One region of the Paenibacillus sp. MY03 genome, then DNA from elsewhere that is predicted to be linked to it. Evidence: riboswitches for the same ligand, from Rfam matches in the RefSeq annotation. Region 1 holds a riboswitch; each other region holds the start of a gene.

What was found. A riboswitch is a leader RNA that binds a small molecule or an ion and turns the genes downstream of it on or off. The one in region 1 is predicted to bind ZMP and ZTP.
Region 2: it holds a riboswitch for ZMP and ZTP, as region 1 does, so the genes downstream of both, B1748_RS01500 (GNAT family N-acetyltransferase) here and B1748_RS35435 (bifunctional 5,10-methylenetetrahydrofolate dehydrogenase/5,10-methenyltetrahydrofolate cyclohydrolase) in region 1, are expected to answer to the same signal.
Region 3: it holds a riboswitch for ZMP and ZTP, as region 1 does, so the genes downstream of both, rpiB (ribose 5-phosphate isomerase B) here and B1748_RS35435 (bifunctional 5,10-methylenetetrahydrofolate dehydrogenase/5,10-methenyltetrahydrofolate cyclohydrolase) in region 1, are expected to answer to the same signal.

Annotation. Positions count from the first base shown of each region.
Region 1 covers NZ_MXQD01000087.1:17,542-23,131, forward strand. Annotated here, with positions in the region: gene B1748_RS35425 (hypothetical protein) at 1-1,900, opposite strand, end outside; gene B1748_RS35430 (arsenic resistance protein) at 2,169-3,137, shown strand; gene B1748_RS35435 (bifunctional 5,10-methylenetetrahydrofolate dehydrogenase/5,10-methenyltetrahydrofolate cyclohydrolase) at 3,134-3,991, opposite strand; ZMP/ZTP riboswitch at 4,048-4,127, opposite strand; gene B1748_RS35440 (NAD(P)H-dependent flavin oxidoreductase) at 4,218-5,288, opposite strand; gene B1748_RS35445 (iron chaperone) at 5,304-5,590, opposite strand, start outside.
Region 2 covers NZ_MXQD01000001.1:464,502-470,091, forward strand. Annotated here, with positions in the region: gene B1748_RS01500 (GNAT family N-acetyltransferase) at 203-1,312, opposite strand; ZMP/ZTP riboswitch at 1,362-1,443, opposite strand; gene B1748_RS01505 (PadR family transcriptional regulator) at 1,676-2,344, shown strand; gene B1748_RS01510 (ABC transporter ATP-binding protein) at 2,341-4,185, shown strand; gene B1748_RS01515 (AEC family transporter) at 4,592-5,545, shown strand.
Region 3 covers NZ_MXQD01000030.1:9,118-14,707, reverse strand. Annotated here, with positions in the region: gene B1748_RS21065 (glycoside hydrolase family 43 protein) at 121-1,056, shown strand; gene B1748_RS21060 (L-threonylcarbamoyladenylate synthase) at 1,740-2,927, shown strand; gene B1748_RS21055 (manganese efflux pump MntP) at 2,992-3,552, shown strand; gene B1748_RS21050 (low molecular weight protein arginine phosphatase) at 3,605-4,195, shown strand; ZMP/ZTP riboswitch at 4,268-4,348, shown strand; gene rpiB (ribose 5-phosphate isomerase B) at 4,596-5,054, shown strand; gene B1748_RS21040 (TIGR01440 family protein) at 5,273-5,590, shown strand, end outside.

The DNA of each region.
Region 1 (5,590 bases):
CACAATGATGCATTTTCCAGTTGCCGGCTGCCGGCAAGCCCGACAATTCGAGCTCATACACATCATCCAGCGAATGATTGGCAATGGCGACAATCTGTTCATCCTGCGTGCGATAGCCATATACGGCTACATGCGGTGCCTGGCTAACTGCCATCAGCGGCGAGATTGCGGAGCGCCAGGCCAAAAACTGCTGAATGATTGCCCTGCGTTGCGGATTCAACAGGCCATAGGGGTTCTCCTGCCGATAAGGAAGGATCAGCACGCCCTCGTTCGCAATCACCATCCCCGGGAACAAGGCCTCTCCGTCCGGCCTGCACACCGTCGTCAGCACCGTGGCCGCATCAGCCTCATACTCGACTTCCAAGCAAGGCGCCATGCTCAAGTAAGGGCGCAGAATACCGTGGTCCATGCCGGCGCAATGCCCGTTGTTGCCAATCTGCTCATAGGACTGCAGCTCATGCCAGCGCACACGCTTGGCGCCGCACAGCCGGCCAAGACCCCGCTCCACCAGCACCTCTACTGCCAATCCATCCAGCAGCACGCAGTTGTTCGCAAACAGGCTGGCAATCTGCTCGTTCGAGATATTGCGCAAGACTTGGCCTGCAATCGCGACCGGTTCAGTATTGCCCGGCAGCTGGGTAACAAAACGATTCGCGATGCCATAAGCCGAAAGCAGGCTGCTCCAGAACGTTTCCTGCGGATACAGACCGGCCATCGACGCGTCGCCGCCCGTATGCAGCGTATACGCGGATAACTCGTTCACAAGCACCTGTACGCCCTGCATATTGTGTTGTTGCAGCGGCATCCCCGCCACTGCCTGCAAATAAGGCTTCAGCGGCTTCAGCCACCGCTCGGCCTGCTCAGTCTTATATATGCCATTGCCCGCCATATCCACAATATTGAGCGTGATGCCGCTGCTGCCGAGCAGCAGCGCCGTCTCGAGCTGGTACTGCTGGAAGCGATCCGACTTGGCAAATCGCGTATAAGGCACATTTTCCAGCTCCGGGTACAGTTCAGTCCCTTCCGGCAACAGTGCTGCCGTCAGCATCGATACGGCATGGAAGTGCCAGGCGTAATGCATGCCGCTGGTTTCCATATATGCGGGCAGATGCGGGCGTACAATTACTGCCGGCTCGCCTCCCGGTCCGCTAAGCGCTGCCATCAGCCCGTGCCAATCGCGCGCCTCCGCCGCATGGACAGCCGGGTCGCTCGACATCAGGCCCACCTTCGCCTGCGGCGCCACGTCATGAATTACCTGTTCCAAGAGCGCGGCAAGCTCCACTATCGTGCTGCGGCAGCAATCCAACCATACCTGGCGGTACGGGTGGGGATCGCCAGGCGCCAGCACCCCTGCCAGGAACGACTCGCGCTCCAAGCTGTCCACCCCCGCCCTCTGGGCATAGAGCTGCATATGCGCCTCGCAGAAGCAGCCGCCCCACTCCAGCGGCGCGTGATTATGGAAGCGAAAATCATCCTCCAGCCATAAGGTGCGCGGCCGCAATGCGGCATACTGCCTGTATCGGGCAACGATATAAGCCCGCCATTCTGGACAGAGCGGGCAGACCGCTACCTGTGATTCCGTACCCCTCACATCCACCATCCGCCGAAATGGCTGATCAGGCAGCAATTGGTTGCCTGCCGAGTCATGGATCATCGTGTTCAAGGGATTGATCGATACCGCCACCCCTAGCGCCTCGACCGCGGGCTTCGCCCGCGCGATAGCATCCAGCCACGCTGCCGCCTCCGCTTCCGTCACATGACGCAGGTTCATCGGATCAATGAAAAACATCACCTCATCGATCTGCGCCTCCCGGCAAAATGCCAGCAAATCCTGCAGCCTCTGTTCCTCCAGATGCCCTGGCTTCAACACAAACCGCAATTTATAAGCAAAACTTCCCATATCGCTCCCCCTTCTGCAGGCATGCCTGTTGCCGTTGCATCGCCTTGCAGACAGTATAAGGAACTTAAGTGGCGCAGCTCTATAACCTTCTCTTTACTTTTATCGACAATTGTTTACCTGGCCGTGCGGACCAGCAGACTAGAAAATGCTGCCCAGCTGCGATACTCCCGCGGCGAGCTTGATCTGTTTATGATCACCGTTATTTACACCGCAACCCGTTCAAAGCTATACTTACAAAACGATGCATGGAGGGGAAGGAACAGAGACAATGAGTGCAAGGGAACAACTGGAGAAAAATCAAGTATGGCTTTATGCGATTATACTCTTGATTGCAGCAGGAACAGGTTTGATATGGCCGCATGCAAGCGGTCATTTGGATCGTTCCATTTCGATCGTGCTTGCCATCTTAATGTTTGGTATGTTTACGCAAATACCGTTCCTTCGTCTAAAAGAATCCTTAACGAATCGACAGTTTATTTACGCTCTTTTCATCATGAATTACATAGCTGTGCCCCTCATTGTTTGGGGGTTAACTCGGTTTCTTCCGGCCGACCCGGCCCTTTTATTAGGCGTATTTCTAGTTTTGCTTACACCCTGCATAGATTACGTCATCGTTTTTACACATCTTGGCCGCGGGGACGAGAAACTTATTCTGGTTGCAACGCCTTTGCTTTTTGTTTCTCAAATGATATTGCTGCCCTTTTACCTCTGGATATTCATGGGGAATCAAACAGCTGACGTTGTGAGGGCGCAGCCCTTTCTGGAGGCTTTTTTGGGTCTCATCGCGGTCCCTCTGCTCCTTGCTCTTCTAACGCAGCTATGGGCGAAAAGGCAGCCGCGCGGCATCGTATTTCTTGACGCCGCAGCATGGCTGCCGGTTCCTTTTATGGCGCTGACGTTATTCGTCGTCGTAGCTTCGCAAATCAGCAAACTATACGAATCCATCAATTATATCAGTCAAGCCATTCCCGTCTACGTTGCTTATATGATCATTGTCCCGCTAGTCGCCCGCTTCGTTGCGCGCGTCTTCCGGCTGGATGTCGGAGCAGGGAGAGCGCTGATCTTTAGTAGCGGGACACGCAACTCCCTGGTCGTCCTGCCTTTTGCGCTTGCATTGCCCGAACCATTAAACGGGTTGGTGTCGGCCGTAATCGTCACTCAAACCATTGTAGAGCTTGTAGGGGAACTTATTTACATCCGCGCTGTTCCCGGGATTCTGCTGAGAGACAGGCACTAGAGCATCGACTTCGCTAACAAACGTTCAGCCGCTTCGACCGTATGTTTGAGCAATGCAGCAATAGTGACGGGTCCAACGCCAGCCGGAACGGGCGTTATCGCGGAGGCGTTCTCCAGACAAGCTTCATAATCGACATCTCCGATATTCCCTTTGTTGTAGCCCGCATCGACGACTACGGCTCCTGGTTTGATCCAATCGCCTTGGACGAAATTCGGCTTGCCAACGGCGGCTACGACAATGTCGCCTAATCGAACTAGTTCCGGGAGCTTGGCCGTTTTCGAGTGGCAAACGGTTACCGTCGCATTTCTGTTCAGAAGCATAACGGATACCGGTTTCCCAAGGATCGGACTTCTTCCAATTACTACGGCATGTTTTCCTTCAATCGGAATATTGTAGTAATCCAAAATGGCGATGATCGCGGCTGGCGTACACGAAGGAAAATCGGCGAAACCAAAGGCGTTCTGAGCGAATCCTATCGTGGTTACGCCATCTACATCCTTTTCTATTCGGATTGCCTCGAATGCAGCCCTTTCGTCAATATGATGAGGAACGGGATGCTGCAACAAGATGCCATGAACACGGGGATCATCGTTAAGCTTGTTTATTTCCGCAATCAGCTCTTCTGTCGTGGTAGTCGAAGGAAGTTCAACACGGATGGAGTGTATACCAAGTCTGGCGCATGCATTTCCTTTCATTCGGACATAAGTCGCTGACGACGGATCGTCGCCAACCAGAATGGTTGCCAGACACGGGACAATTTCTTTCTCGGAGAGACGTTTGATTTGTTCGACTAATCCCTCCTTCATAGCGGCCGCAACGCGATTACCGTCCAAGATCAACTTTTCTTCTTTCATGCCATCAGCCCTTTCTGCTTCTGTTCAAACATAAAAAGGCAAGGGGATAATCCCCTTACCTCTGCCCAGGCGTTCGGCCGTATAAAATATGTGCTCCCTCGTGGTACCCCACGTTACGCCAGTCACACACACCCTTAATCTAGCTCCATTATAGTCCGAACTTTCAAATAACTTCAAGCATTTTGTTTACTTTATTGCCGGTCGCCAGGACCGGCTGCTGATTCATCTATTGTCTCCCCATGTTTCGCATAAGGAGGCGCGCATGCTCCATCGTCTGTTCCACGATTTCTGCTGCCCCGCGTTCTTTGGCTAATCGGAGTCCTTGCCCGGCCCAGAGAGACATAAGCTCTGGATTATTGGCTTTGGAAGCCGCCTGGCGAATTTCTCTCGTCATTGCATGCTGAATCGGATAGTCGGGGATTTCCCCTTGATAGGTACGCATATCCGTTATGTAATCCGTCAAAATGCCGCGCGCCGCTTTACCCGAATAGGCGGATGTGACCTCGGTGGCATCTTCGCTGGATGTAAGAATCCTACCTTTGTAGACGGTATGTGCGCCGCTCTCATGGCTTGCCAAAAAAGCGGTTCCCATCTGCACGGCGGAAGCTCCCAAAACGAGGCTTGCTGCAAGCCCGCGACCATCCATAATGCCTCCCGATGCGATAATCGGAACCGAAACATGATCCGCGATCTGAGGCACCAAAGCCATAGTACCTATCAGAGCGTCGGTCTTACTCGGCAGAAACGTCCCCCGATGTCCTCCCGCTTCGCTTCCTTGCGCCACAATCGCGTCTACTCCGGCGGATTCCAGTTTAATCGCTTCTTCGACCGTCGTTGCCGTGCCGATGACATTAATCCCATGCAGCTTCATGGCTTCCATGATGTCCTGAGACGGTATGCCAAACGTGAAACTAAACACGGAGACATTTTCTCCCATCACGGCTTGCGCTTGCTCTTCGAACGACTCCGCGTACTTGGGGATTGGCGGATTGGTCACAATACCTGCCTCTATGCGATATTTATCAAGATGATGGTTCATTCGAGCAATGGCGTCTGCAGAAGTAGTCGGCTGCGTGGGGACAAACAAGTTGACGCCGAAGGGTCGATCAGTCCTTTGTTTGACTTCCCGAATCGTTTGCCTGATTTGTTCCGGCGAAAGATAACCTGCCCCGATGCTCCCAAGTCCTCCGGCGTTTGATACTGCAGCAACCAGTTCCGGCGTCGAGGGACCACCGGCCATTGGCGCTTGCAATATAGGGTATTGAATGGCGAGTCGGCGTGTCAGTTCGGTTTCCATGCTCTTCCTCCTCTACTATTTGCGCCAAAATGTTGTGCAGTCCGCCTTATCATGGATATTAAACTCGATCATTTTCTCTAATAAGCCGTAGTCAAACGGACGGTTCCACTTAAAGCGAACCAGCTCTTTGGTATGATCGTGTCCAGCTTGTACAATTTCATCTGCAAAATAGTTCATGCCTGCTCGCTCAGGCGCAACAGCCATATGCTGTTTGGACACGCTGAAGCCTATAATAAAAGTGTCGTGGTCGGTGAACATCGGCTGATTCCAAGCCAGCTTAGGCACCAACTCCGGGAACTTCT
Region 2 (5,590 bases), on a different contig from region 1:
TTCGGCTTTTCGCTCGCTCACAATTTGCTTAAGAAGGCGGCAATAGACCAAAAGCCAAAAATGGCGGTGAAGGGATAATGAACTGCACCGCCATTTCTTCATTTTTGACGTTTCATCCATCAAGTGAGCTATTTCAACAAGCAGCCCCTTCGATTTTGCAGGCTGCTCAGATCGTGGGTCCATGACGAAGGATGCATGTGGCTTAGTGGCGGGTTGCTTTTCCTAGAATCTCCCTCTCGTACAAATTGGCGCTCCAGAGGCTCTCGTCGAAGCGCCCCTGCAAGACAAATCCGAGACTGAGGTAGAAGGCATTAAGGCTAGGGTTGTCAGCCATGCAGTCGAGGCGCAGCCAGCTTTTTCCCCTGTCCCCAATATAACTTTCCGCGTATCGAATGAGCTCACGGCCGATTCCTTCTCCTTTTCGTTTGCGTGAGACGCATAACCGATGAACGTACCCCGCGTCATCATGAAATTGCTCTCCCCATATTTCCTCGCGCCCCCAATGGACAGAGAAGCAACCCACCGGCTCATTCCCAAATGCCGCGACGAACACTTCATGATCCCGGACAAATGCTTCGACAATCTCGCGTTCGAAGCTTTCAACCCGCCATTGCCAGAAGCCATGCGCCGAATGAATCCATTGCGCTGCATCAATAAGCAAGGAGCGGATACAGTCGACGTCTTCAGCCGTTGCCCTTCGGATAGCGAGTTCTTCGGAAGGCTCACGTCTCCAGTTATGCTCCAGCCTTGACGCAGTATCGATCGCCAACTCTTCCCCGTGAAGCTTCGCGACAAGATGCAAAGCCGCATCTATGCCGGCCGTAACGCCTGCAGATGTAATGATGCGGCCATTGTCCACGTATCGGACGTTCTCCACCAGCGTTGCGCTCGCCGGTGCGTACTCCTTTAGCAAATCCATGGCTCGCTGATTGGTGGTCGCGCGCAATTCATCGAGAAGTCCGGCCTTGGCGAGCAGCAGAGCCCCCGTGCAGACAGAAAGCGTAAATGCAGCCCGTCGTGAAGTTTCGTTGATCCAGTCGGTCAACTTTTCATTGTGCATCTCTTTGCGTGCCCCCCAGCCTCCCGGAACGATCAGAATGTCCGGCACCGGACATTCTGAGGAATCGAAGTCTGGTTGAATTGTCAAACCGCTGATTGTCCGAATCGGCGCGTTCGATTCCAGGGCGACCGTATAAACCTGAAAGTGCTGCCCCCAGTTGCTCGCCACTGCGAACGCTTCGAACGGACCTGTCACGTCCAAAGCATCCACTTGTTCATACAGCAGCACTGCTACTTTTTTCGCCTTTCTCATCCGACACTCTCCTCGAAAAATAGAAAAGCATTTGGTTAAAATCAACCAAATGCTTTGCCCAGGCGAACGGCTAGTTTGACGAATGCGCTCCCCCGTAGTGATCTACGTTCTCGCCAGTTACGCATCCCATTTATTTAATGATTATTATAAATCTAGTGATTGGTTGAATCAACATCAATTTTCGGAATATTCGAACTTGAATATGGCCGTCGGTCGAGAAAAGCATAAGAAGATAGGTTACCGACCGCGCGAATGCAATACATTCGGTCTAATCATTTTGTTTATCCATACAATTGCCATAATGCGATATATCGTATAGAATTTAAAATAATAACGATATATCGCATTGGAGGTGTTCGCGATATGAGCGAGCAATGGCTACCGGAGGAACAATTGTTTCTCCATCGGGGCAACGAACGCGACACGAGCGGTTCCGGCAGGCGCTACTTCACCAGAGGCGGCGTGAAATATGCGCTGTTGGAGCTGCTTTCGCACGAGAATATGCACGGCTATCAAATGATGAAGGCGCTTGAAGAACAGTCCGGCGGCACGTATAAGCCCAGCGCGGGTTCCATCTATCCGACGCTGCAGATGCTGCGGGATCAAGGCTTGGTAGAGCCGTACAAGCAGGATGGCAAACGGGTTTTTCAAATAACGGAAGAAGGCAGAAGCTACTTGCAAGAGGAGCTGGGCCGTGCCGAAACGTCCGAAGCCGGCGCATCGGGAGAATGGGAGACGAGGGAGCGAGTGCGAGAGGGGCAGGACGAGGAGGGCGAATCGCAAGAGCCGGGCGGCGTGCGACGCAATCGCAGGCTGACGCCTGCCGGCAAGGAGCTGATTCATTTGCTCAAGGCGGCGGAGCGGGCGGCGCTCGCTGACGCAGCTCTTGCAACGCGGCTTCGAGAGACTCTCGCGGCATTGAGGAGCGAACTGCGGGGGATTACGGGGGAGAAGGATTCCGGGATCGTGGGAGCCGTTGTTGAATCTGTTAGCAATGTGGCGGGAAGAGATCCCGGGGAGGGAGCGGAATGAGCGGCAATGCAAATCCGACAGGCGCCTACCGTCCCGGCAGAGGAATGGGCATGGGCAGGTTCGGCACCGGCGAGAAGGCGAAGCCCGCCAGCATCTATGGCATGTTCGCCCGAATCTATTCGCATGCGCGTCAGGAGTGGCGCGCGATTGCTTTGGCCGTCGTATGCGTCATCGGCGTGTCGCTGCTGGAATTTATCGTTCCGCAGCTTACTAGGTATACGATCGATCAGGTTATCCCAGGCAAGCAGTACGACAAGCTGATCTACATCGGAGCAGGCGTGTGGGGCTCCGCTCTGGCGCTTGGTTTGCTGCGGTACCTAAGCACGTCTCTGATGGCGACCATAGGGCAGACGGTGCTTTACAAATTCCGCAACGATCTTTATCGCCATATGCAGAACCTGGACATCGCTTTTTTCGACCGTAATCGAACCGGGGATCTGATGTCGAGGGTCACGAACGACGTTGGCATCCTGCAGCAGCTTATCTCCTCGAGCATGATGCAGCTATTTACCGATTTTTTCACTTTTACGGCGATTGCCGTTTATATGCTGTGGATCGATTGGCGGCTGACGCTGCTGCTGCTCGCGACGTTCCCGCTTATGATTATGACGACGCGCCTGTTCGGCAGGCGAATGCGTTCATCATTCCGCAAGGTGCAGGAGTCGGTGGCGGACGTTAGCGATCATCTTCAGAATTCGTTGACCGGCATTCGGCTGATCAAGTCTTTTACGAAGGAGGAATACGAGTCCGAACGGTTCTCCGAAAGGACGCGCATCAATATGGACGCCAACATCCAGGTTGTCCGATTGAGGGCCGCTTACGAGCCGATCATCGACTTTCTTAACTTCGTCGGTCTGGCTATCGTTCTCGTGTTCGGAGCTTGGCTGGCGATGCGGGGCGATATGTCCGTCGGCACGATCGTGGCGTTTATCGCGTATTTGCGTCTGCTGCAGAATCCGATTCGCCACTTCAGCCGCATTATTAATTCGGTTCAACAATCCGCAGCCGCCTACGAGCGCATCATGGAAGTGATGAACACGAAGGCGGATATCGTGGAGAAGGCGGATGCGGTTGTGCTTCCGCCGGTACGCGGGCATATCGTATTCCGCGATGTGGATTTTGTTTATTCGGGAGATGCGAAGGTGCTGAGCGGCTTCAATCTGGAGCTGGAAGCGGGACGCATTACGGCGTTGGTCGGTTCGTCGGGCTCCGGCAAAACGACGATCGCGCATCTGATTCCGCGTTTCTACGATCCGAAGTCGGGCGACATCACTATAGACGGCCACTCCTTAAAGGATGTAAAGCTGGATTCGATAAGAGAACAGATTGGCATCGTGTCTCAGGACATCGTCTTGTTCAACGGCACAATCGGCGAAAATATCCGGTACGGCAATGCGAACGCCTCGGATGAGGAGGTTATCGCGGCTGCGAGAGCCGCGAATGCGGATACATTTATCAGCGCGTTCCCGGACGGCTACGATACGGGAATAGGAGAGCGCGGTGTCAAGCTGTCGGGGGGACAGAAGCAGCGTATCTCCATCGCGAGAGCCATTCTGAAAAATCCGCGCATTATTATCCTCGACGAAGCGACGGCATCGCTCGATTCGGAATCGGAGCAGCATATTCAGGATGCGCTCGCCGTTCTGCTGAAGGGCCGCACTTGCCTCGTCATCGCCCATCGACTGTCGACCATCCAGCAGGCCGACCGTATTTACGTGCTGGAGCAAGGCCGCATTCTCGAAAGCGGATCGCATGAAGAGTTGCTTCGCAGGCAAGGACGATATAGCCAACTGTACGAGTTGCAATTCCCGCAAGCGGAAGCAGGTTCGGTGCTGGATTAGTGACTAGGGTAAGTCTGGAGTCGAGCGGTACCGCGGATCAGAAGGAGGGGGCTGTTCGGGGGAGGAAGGTAGACGTAGAGCTAGCTTTATGAGGACGAGCATCGAATATTGAACGCAGCAAATCTGTCAGACTAGGTTTGGCAAGGAAAGGGAATGCAGAGCATGAGCGGCCAGGATGTTTTTATCGCAAGCGAATTTGGCCAAAGGTATAGTCAGGAGTCGTTTATGCTGGTAGACTTTATTGGGGATCTTCCGTCGTAGAGGGAGGAAGGCTCTCGGGGAAGGGTTGTTTCGAATTGCCTCGAAGTTGGAGGGGAACCAAGGCCGATAGCGGCAATTGCACGGCTCGCCCATTTATCACGCTGACATGTTTAGCGCATCACCGACTTGGAAAGAAGAGATCATCATGACGGTTTTCATGCACATTTTAATGAATAACGTACTTCCTATGGGCGTGCTGATTGGACTCGGCATCGTGTTAATGCGGGCGTTCAAGCTCGATATCAAGACGCTGTCGAAGCTGAACTTTTATCTGTTTTCACCCGCGCTCATGTTTAACTTGCTGTACAATCAGAAACTTGAGTTATCGCTAATCGGCAAAGTGTTCCTGTTTCTGTTATTATTCATGTTCGCGCAATATGCCATCGTCGAGATTGTCATTCGCTTAAGGGGCTACAAGGCGAGTATGAGAAGCGCCATGAAGAACAGCGTGCTCTTTTACAACAGCGCGAACTATGGCATACCGCTAAATCAATTGGCTTTCTCCGGAATGAGCCACACGCTCGCGGTCCAGATTATCGTCATGGTTGTTCAGTCGCTTATTCCTAATACATGGGGCATCTACAACGTGAACGCGCATAAGGCGGATATGAAGCAAGTATGGCGAACCATTCTGTCCATGCCGGTCATCTATGTGATCCCGGGAGCGTTGGCGCTCAGATGGCTAAACGTTCCGGTACCGGGAGCGCTTCAGATGCCGATTACTTACTTGGCCGATGCGTTTTTTGGAACGGCGCTCATTACGCTTGGCGTACAACTGGGAAGCATGGAGTGGCGCATCAAGCGATCACTTGCCGTCGATGTTTCCATAGCGGTTGTGCTAAGGTTAATCGCGGGCCCGCTGCTGGCTTGGGGCATTATAATGATCTGGAACACCGTGGGAATCATGCCGCTCGACAAACTAACAACTGCCGCGCTTATCGTCTCGTCTGCGGTTCCAACGTCTCTAAGCAGCGTGCTGCTCGCGGTGGAATTCGACAACGAGAAGGAGTTCGCTTCGCAAGCCGTATTTTTATCGACGCTGCTTAGCATTCTCACCATTACGGTCGTCATCTTCTTCTTAAACATCCAAATTCCATAGTTAAGTAGAGGGCATTTCCGGTTCTGTTGGCTGGGAGTGCCTTTT
Region 3 (5,590 bases), on a different contig from region 1:
CGCTACCCACGAAAGTGAAGGTTAGCTTCGAAGCCTAACGATCATGTGTTGAAAACCTGACTTTTGAACACGCACTATTAGAGTTGCAGCATGGTTCGCCATAATCAGAGGAGGAAGCCAATGAACGTAAGGGAAAGTAAAGCTGCTGTGACATCGGGCAATCCGATTCTGCCGGGTTGGTACGCCGACCCGGAAGCGCGTATCTTCGAGGGAAGGTATTGGATTTATCCCACCTGCTCGGCTCCTTACGACGAACAGACCTGGTTCGACGCCTTCTACTCGGACGATCTCGTGCACTGGAGCAAGGCGGAGCGGATTCTCGAGATGAGCAGCATTTCGTGGGCGAAGCGGGCGTTGTGGGCTCCATCCCCTATTGAGAAGAACGGGCGGTACTATTATTATTTTGCTGCCAACGATATTCAGAGCAACGAGGAGCTCGGAGGAATCGGCGTCGCTGTAGCGGACCGGCCCGAGGGGCCGTATCGCGATGCGCTGGATCGACCGCTGATCGACCGGTTCGTGAACGGCGCGCAGCCGATCGATCCCCACGTTTTTCTGGACGACGACGGGTCCGCCTTTCTGTATTACGGCGGCTGGGGACGATGCAATGTCGTGAGGCTGGGCGAGGACATGATCAGCATCGTCAATTTCCCGGACGGGGAGACGTTCAAGGAAGTGACGCCGGAGAAGTTTGTGGAAGGGCCGTGCATGATCAAGCGGGACGGGCGCTACTATTTCATGTGGGCGGAGGGAGGCTGGGGCGGGCCGGATTATTCGGTTGCGTACGCCATCTCGGATTCTCCCGTGGGACCTTTCGAGCGCGTAGGCAAAATCCTGCAGCAAGACGCCGCCGTCGCCACCAGCGCGGGGCATCATGGCGTGCTGCAAATTCCCGGTACGGACGAGTGGTGCATCGTTTACCATCGCCGGCCGTTATCGGAGACCGATCCGAATCACCGCGTCGTCTGCATCGACCGGATGACGTTCGCGGCGGACGGGACGATCGAGCCGGTTCGGATCACATTCGATGGCGTTGCTGCTCGTAACATGGGATAAGGTAATAGACAGGCGGTTCGTTGATAAAAGCGCAAGTCCGTGGGATCCGTTTCCCTGGAGCTTGCGCTTTTTCGCCGTACAGGAATCTTGCCAAAAATTAATGTCCGGTTGAGGCTCCGAAGGTACAGCTTCGAAAGTGGCTCCACGGCACCCTGTAACCCGATTTTTTTCGGGTTACAGCATCCGAAGTAGCTCCACGGCACCCTGTAACCCGAATTTTTCGGGCTACAGCTCCGAAAGTAGCTCCACGGCACCCTGTAACCCGAATTTTTCGGGCTACAGCTCCGAAAGTGGCTCCGCAGCAACCTGTAACCCGATTTTCTCGGGTTACAGCTCCAAAAGTAGCTCCGCAGCACCCTGTAACCCGACTTTTTCGGGCTACAGTTCTAAAAGTAGCCCCGCGACGCCCTGTAACCCGATTTTTTCGGGCTACAGCTCCAAAAGTAGTTCCGCAACCGGGCTGGGAGGAGACTAAATGCTGCTCCGATAAGGCGAATAAGGTCGTGTGTCCGTCACAGTAAACATACATATCCTTATTGAAGAATTACGTCTTACCCGTCCTTTAGGAGGAAGGAACGGAATTTTGAACTCGCACTTATACTGCGTGTCAGTCTAATCCTTTTCTTGTGCTATAATAACGGTGCAACGGTTATTTTAAATATAGCAAGGATTGAATCATACAGATGATCGAGACTATAGTTTGGCAATCCGGCCCTTCGAGCAATATGACTGGCGGCAACGCACCCGGCAACGTGACTTGTGGCGATACGCCCCGAGGTAAGGCGCAGGCAACGGACCTGGCAAGGAAGGAGCTCACCACAGTCAAGGGGGAACTCTCCACGGCAACGGATGAGCTCTCCATGGCGGCGGACAAGCTGCGTTCTGGCGGGCTGGTGGCCTTTCCCACCGAGACGGTATACGGCCTCGGCGCGGATGCGCGAAGCGACGAAGCTGTCGCAGGCATCTTCGAGGCCAAGGGGCGTCCCTCCGACAACCCGCTGATCGTGCATATCGCGCGCCGGGAGCAGCTCGACGAGCTGACGGTGTCCGTCTCTCCGCTGGAGGAGGCGCTTATGACGGCCTTTTGGCCGGGGCCGCTTACGCTCGTGCTGCCAGTCCAAAAAGGCGCGCTCTCGCCGCTGGTGACTGCGGGGCTATCCACCGTCGCCGTCCGGATGCCGGATCATCCCGTCGCGCTGGAGTTGCTGCGGCAGGCCGACTGCCCCGTCGCGGCGCCGAGCGCCAATCGGTCGGGCCGTCCCAGCCCGACGACGGCCGCGCATGTGCTGGAGGATCTCGGAGGCCGCATACACGGCATCGTGGACGGCGGAGCGACCGGCGTTGGGTTGGAGTCTACGGTCGTGCAGCTGGAAGACAACGGCCTTGTCCGCATCCTGCGACCGGGAGGCATAACGTCGGAGCAGCTTCAGGCTGCGCTGCCGGAGGCCGTCGTCGTAACCGACGACGAACTGCATGGGGAGTCTGCCCCGCGTTCACCAGGCATGAAGTACACGCATTATGCGCCGCGCGGCGAGCTGACGCTGGTGCGCGGCGACGACCGCGACATCGTGGCGGCCGCCATCCAGCATGCCGTGGAGGACTGCAGTTCCGCCGGTGTCGCGACCGGCGTGCTTGCATTCGACGAACGGGCGGCGCAGTACCAGGCCGATCTCGTCATCGGCATGGGCAGCGAGGCGTTGCCCCAGGAGGCGGCCAAGCGCCTGTACGCCGCGCTGCGCGAGTTCGATGCCGCGGGCATTCAGCGGATCTGGGCGGAAACGCCGGGCCCGGACGGGATCGGCGCTGCGCTTCTCAATCGGATGGTCAAGGCGGCAGGCGGCCGCATCCTACTCGCAAATCCCAGGAATTAGTATGAACGACCTCTTGTCCGCATATGTTGGTTAGAGAATGCGCGGTGGACAAGGGGAGATTGGATTGGGAGATGCGAATCTATTTGCCGGGCAAGTGCTGACGCTGTTGTGCATAGCGGCGGCGCTAGGCTTTGACGCTTTTTCGCTTGGCCTGGGAATCGGGCTTAAGGGAATCAGGGTGCGGGATATTCTGAAGCTGGGCTTCGTGATCGGACTGTTCCACGTTTTGATGCCGATCGGAGGCTTAATGACGGGACACCTTGTCAGCGATATGTTGGGGCAAGTTGCATCGACTGCCGCTGGCGTGCTGCTCATTCTGCTCGGCTGCCATATGATGTACAGCTCGTTCAAGGGCGAAGAGGTGCGGTCTTTCGATCACCGCACGGCCTGGGGGCTGCTGGTGCTTGCGTTCAGCGTCAGCATCGACGCCTTCTCGGTGGGTATTACGCTGGGCATGTTCTCGGCGGATCTGTGGCTGACCATTACTCTGTTCGGATTGATTGGCGGGCTAATGTCTATGCTGGGCTTGTTGCTGGGCAGGAAAGTCGGCGGCAATCTGGGCGAATACGGCGAGGCATTAGGAGGCGCGATCTTGCTCGTATTCGGCGCATTATTTGTCTTTTAACGCAGAAGGGCCCTGAGCCCATACCAATCGAATGAGAAAGGGGAACACAGGGATGAAACGAATATTGTTCGTCTGTACCGGCAACACATGCCGCTCTCCGATGGCCGAGGCGCTGCTGAGAGAGCAAGCGGCCAGGAGAGGCATAACAGTAGCCGTCCGATCCGCCGGCGTGTCCACCGTCGACGGTCTTCCGATCTCCTCTCATGCACTCGAGGCGCTCCGCAGACGGGATATCGCGCATAACGGTTCCTCCCGTGCTTTGACGGCTGAGGCCGTTGCTTGGGCGGATCTCATTTTGACGATGACCACGGGTCATAAGCGAAGCTTGCTTCATGTCCATCCGGATGCGGTGGACAAGACGTATACGCTCAAGGAGTTCGCGGGGGCGGATGCCGCCGTGCTGAAAAATATCGAGGAGCTCGAAAGCCTGTATTCCGACATGCAGATGAAGGGCGCGATTGGACAGCAGTTAACGAGCGAGGAGCGCAGGCGGATGCTGGAGCTGGAGCGAAGCATTCCCAGCTTCGATATCGCCGATCCCTTTGGAGGCGCGTTATCCACCTACGAGAGCTGCTCCGGAGAGATCGAGGATGCGGTCCGCAAGCTGCTCGACAAGCTGTCGGGTCGGAGTCTGATCAAGTGAAAACGGGCGTTCTTCCTCCGAATTCCGGATTGCTTTATATCACGCCATGAGATATGATGAATATACAAACACGGTTTCCGATGTAACTGGCGACGGAAGTGGGTAACCACGGTGGAGCATCGGAATATACGGCCGGTCGCCTGGGCAAAGAGCGTCATGCTGCAAAGCATGTCTGCTCTTTTTTTCGTTTTTTCAAGATGCGAGGATGCATAAGCTGTCGCTTAGCCGCTTTGCCTTGCCTGTACGGTTGTCGTCCGCGGTCGGCTGTTGTCGAATTCTTAACATAAAGCAGGACAACTCCGATAGAGCTTTTCCCGCCGTAGAGGTATACTAACAGCATGAGGGGATTTGCCTAGTGCAAGGAACCGGGCAAGGAAATTCTGGAGAAGAGGTGTTGGCATTGAAGATTGCGATTGGAGCCGACCATGCGGGCTACCGCTTGAAGGATGTAATCGTTCCGTTATTGGAGTCGCTTGGACACGAGATTGAGGATGTCGGCTGCGACTGCAGCCAGTCCGTGGATTATCCGGATTATGCTATGCCAGTCTGCGAATCGGTTGTCTCGGGCAAAGCCGAGCGCGGCATTTTAATCTGCGGCACGGGCATTGGCATGTCGATTGCCGCGAACAAGGTTCCGGGTATTCGCTGCGCGCTTGTGCATGATTTGTTCTCCGCGCAAGCGACGCGCGAGCATAACGACACAAACGTGCTTGCCATGGGCGAACGTATTATCGGACCGGGCGTAGCCGAAGAGATCGTCAAGGTGTGGCTGTCGACTCCGTTCTCCAACGGCGAGCGTCATGTAGGCCGCGTCAACAAAGTGATGGAGATCGAGAAAAAGTTCAACTCGCGCCCTTAATAGTGAGTTCAAAAAGTTCGGTTATCAGTACCGAGAAGATTGAAGGCAACTAGAAACTGAGGAGTGGAGCGTAGCAGAGCTACGTGAGCACCGGAAGGTTCGGTTGCGTTTAATATTCGATGTCGAGTAAGCTTCTCGGTATACTTCGTAATGGGAATCGGACTTTTTGAACAACCACTTAATAGCGCGGGCGATTCCTTAGTAGGAGGCGTTGAACGATGACGACGGAGAAGCGAATCCCCGATCCATCTCTCTGGTCCGCCGATGTCGAGCGCATCGTCCGGGAGCTGGCCGAAGCCGGCCGCCTGCGCGCCCACGAACTGCTCGTAATTGGCGCCAGTACCAGCGAAGTAATCGGCGAGCGAATCGGCACGGCAGGCGCGCTTGAGGCCGCTGCCGCCATATATGCGGGCGTGGAGGCAGCGCGCAAAGATATTGCGTTCATTCCCGCCTATCAATGCTGCGAGCATCTAAACCGGGCGCTTGTTCTGGAAGAAGAAGCGGCTCGGCGATACGGTCTTGAGCTTGTGCATGCC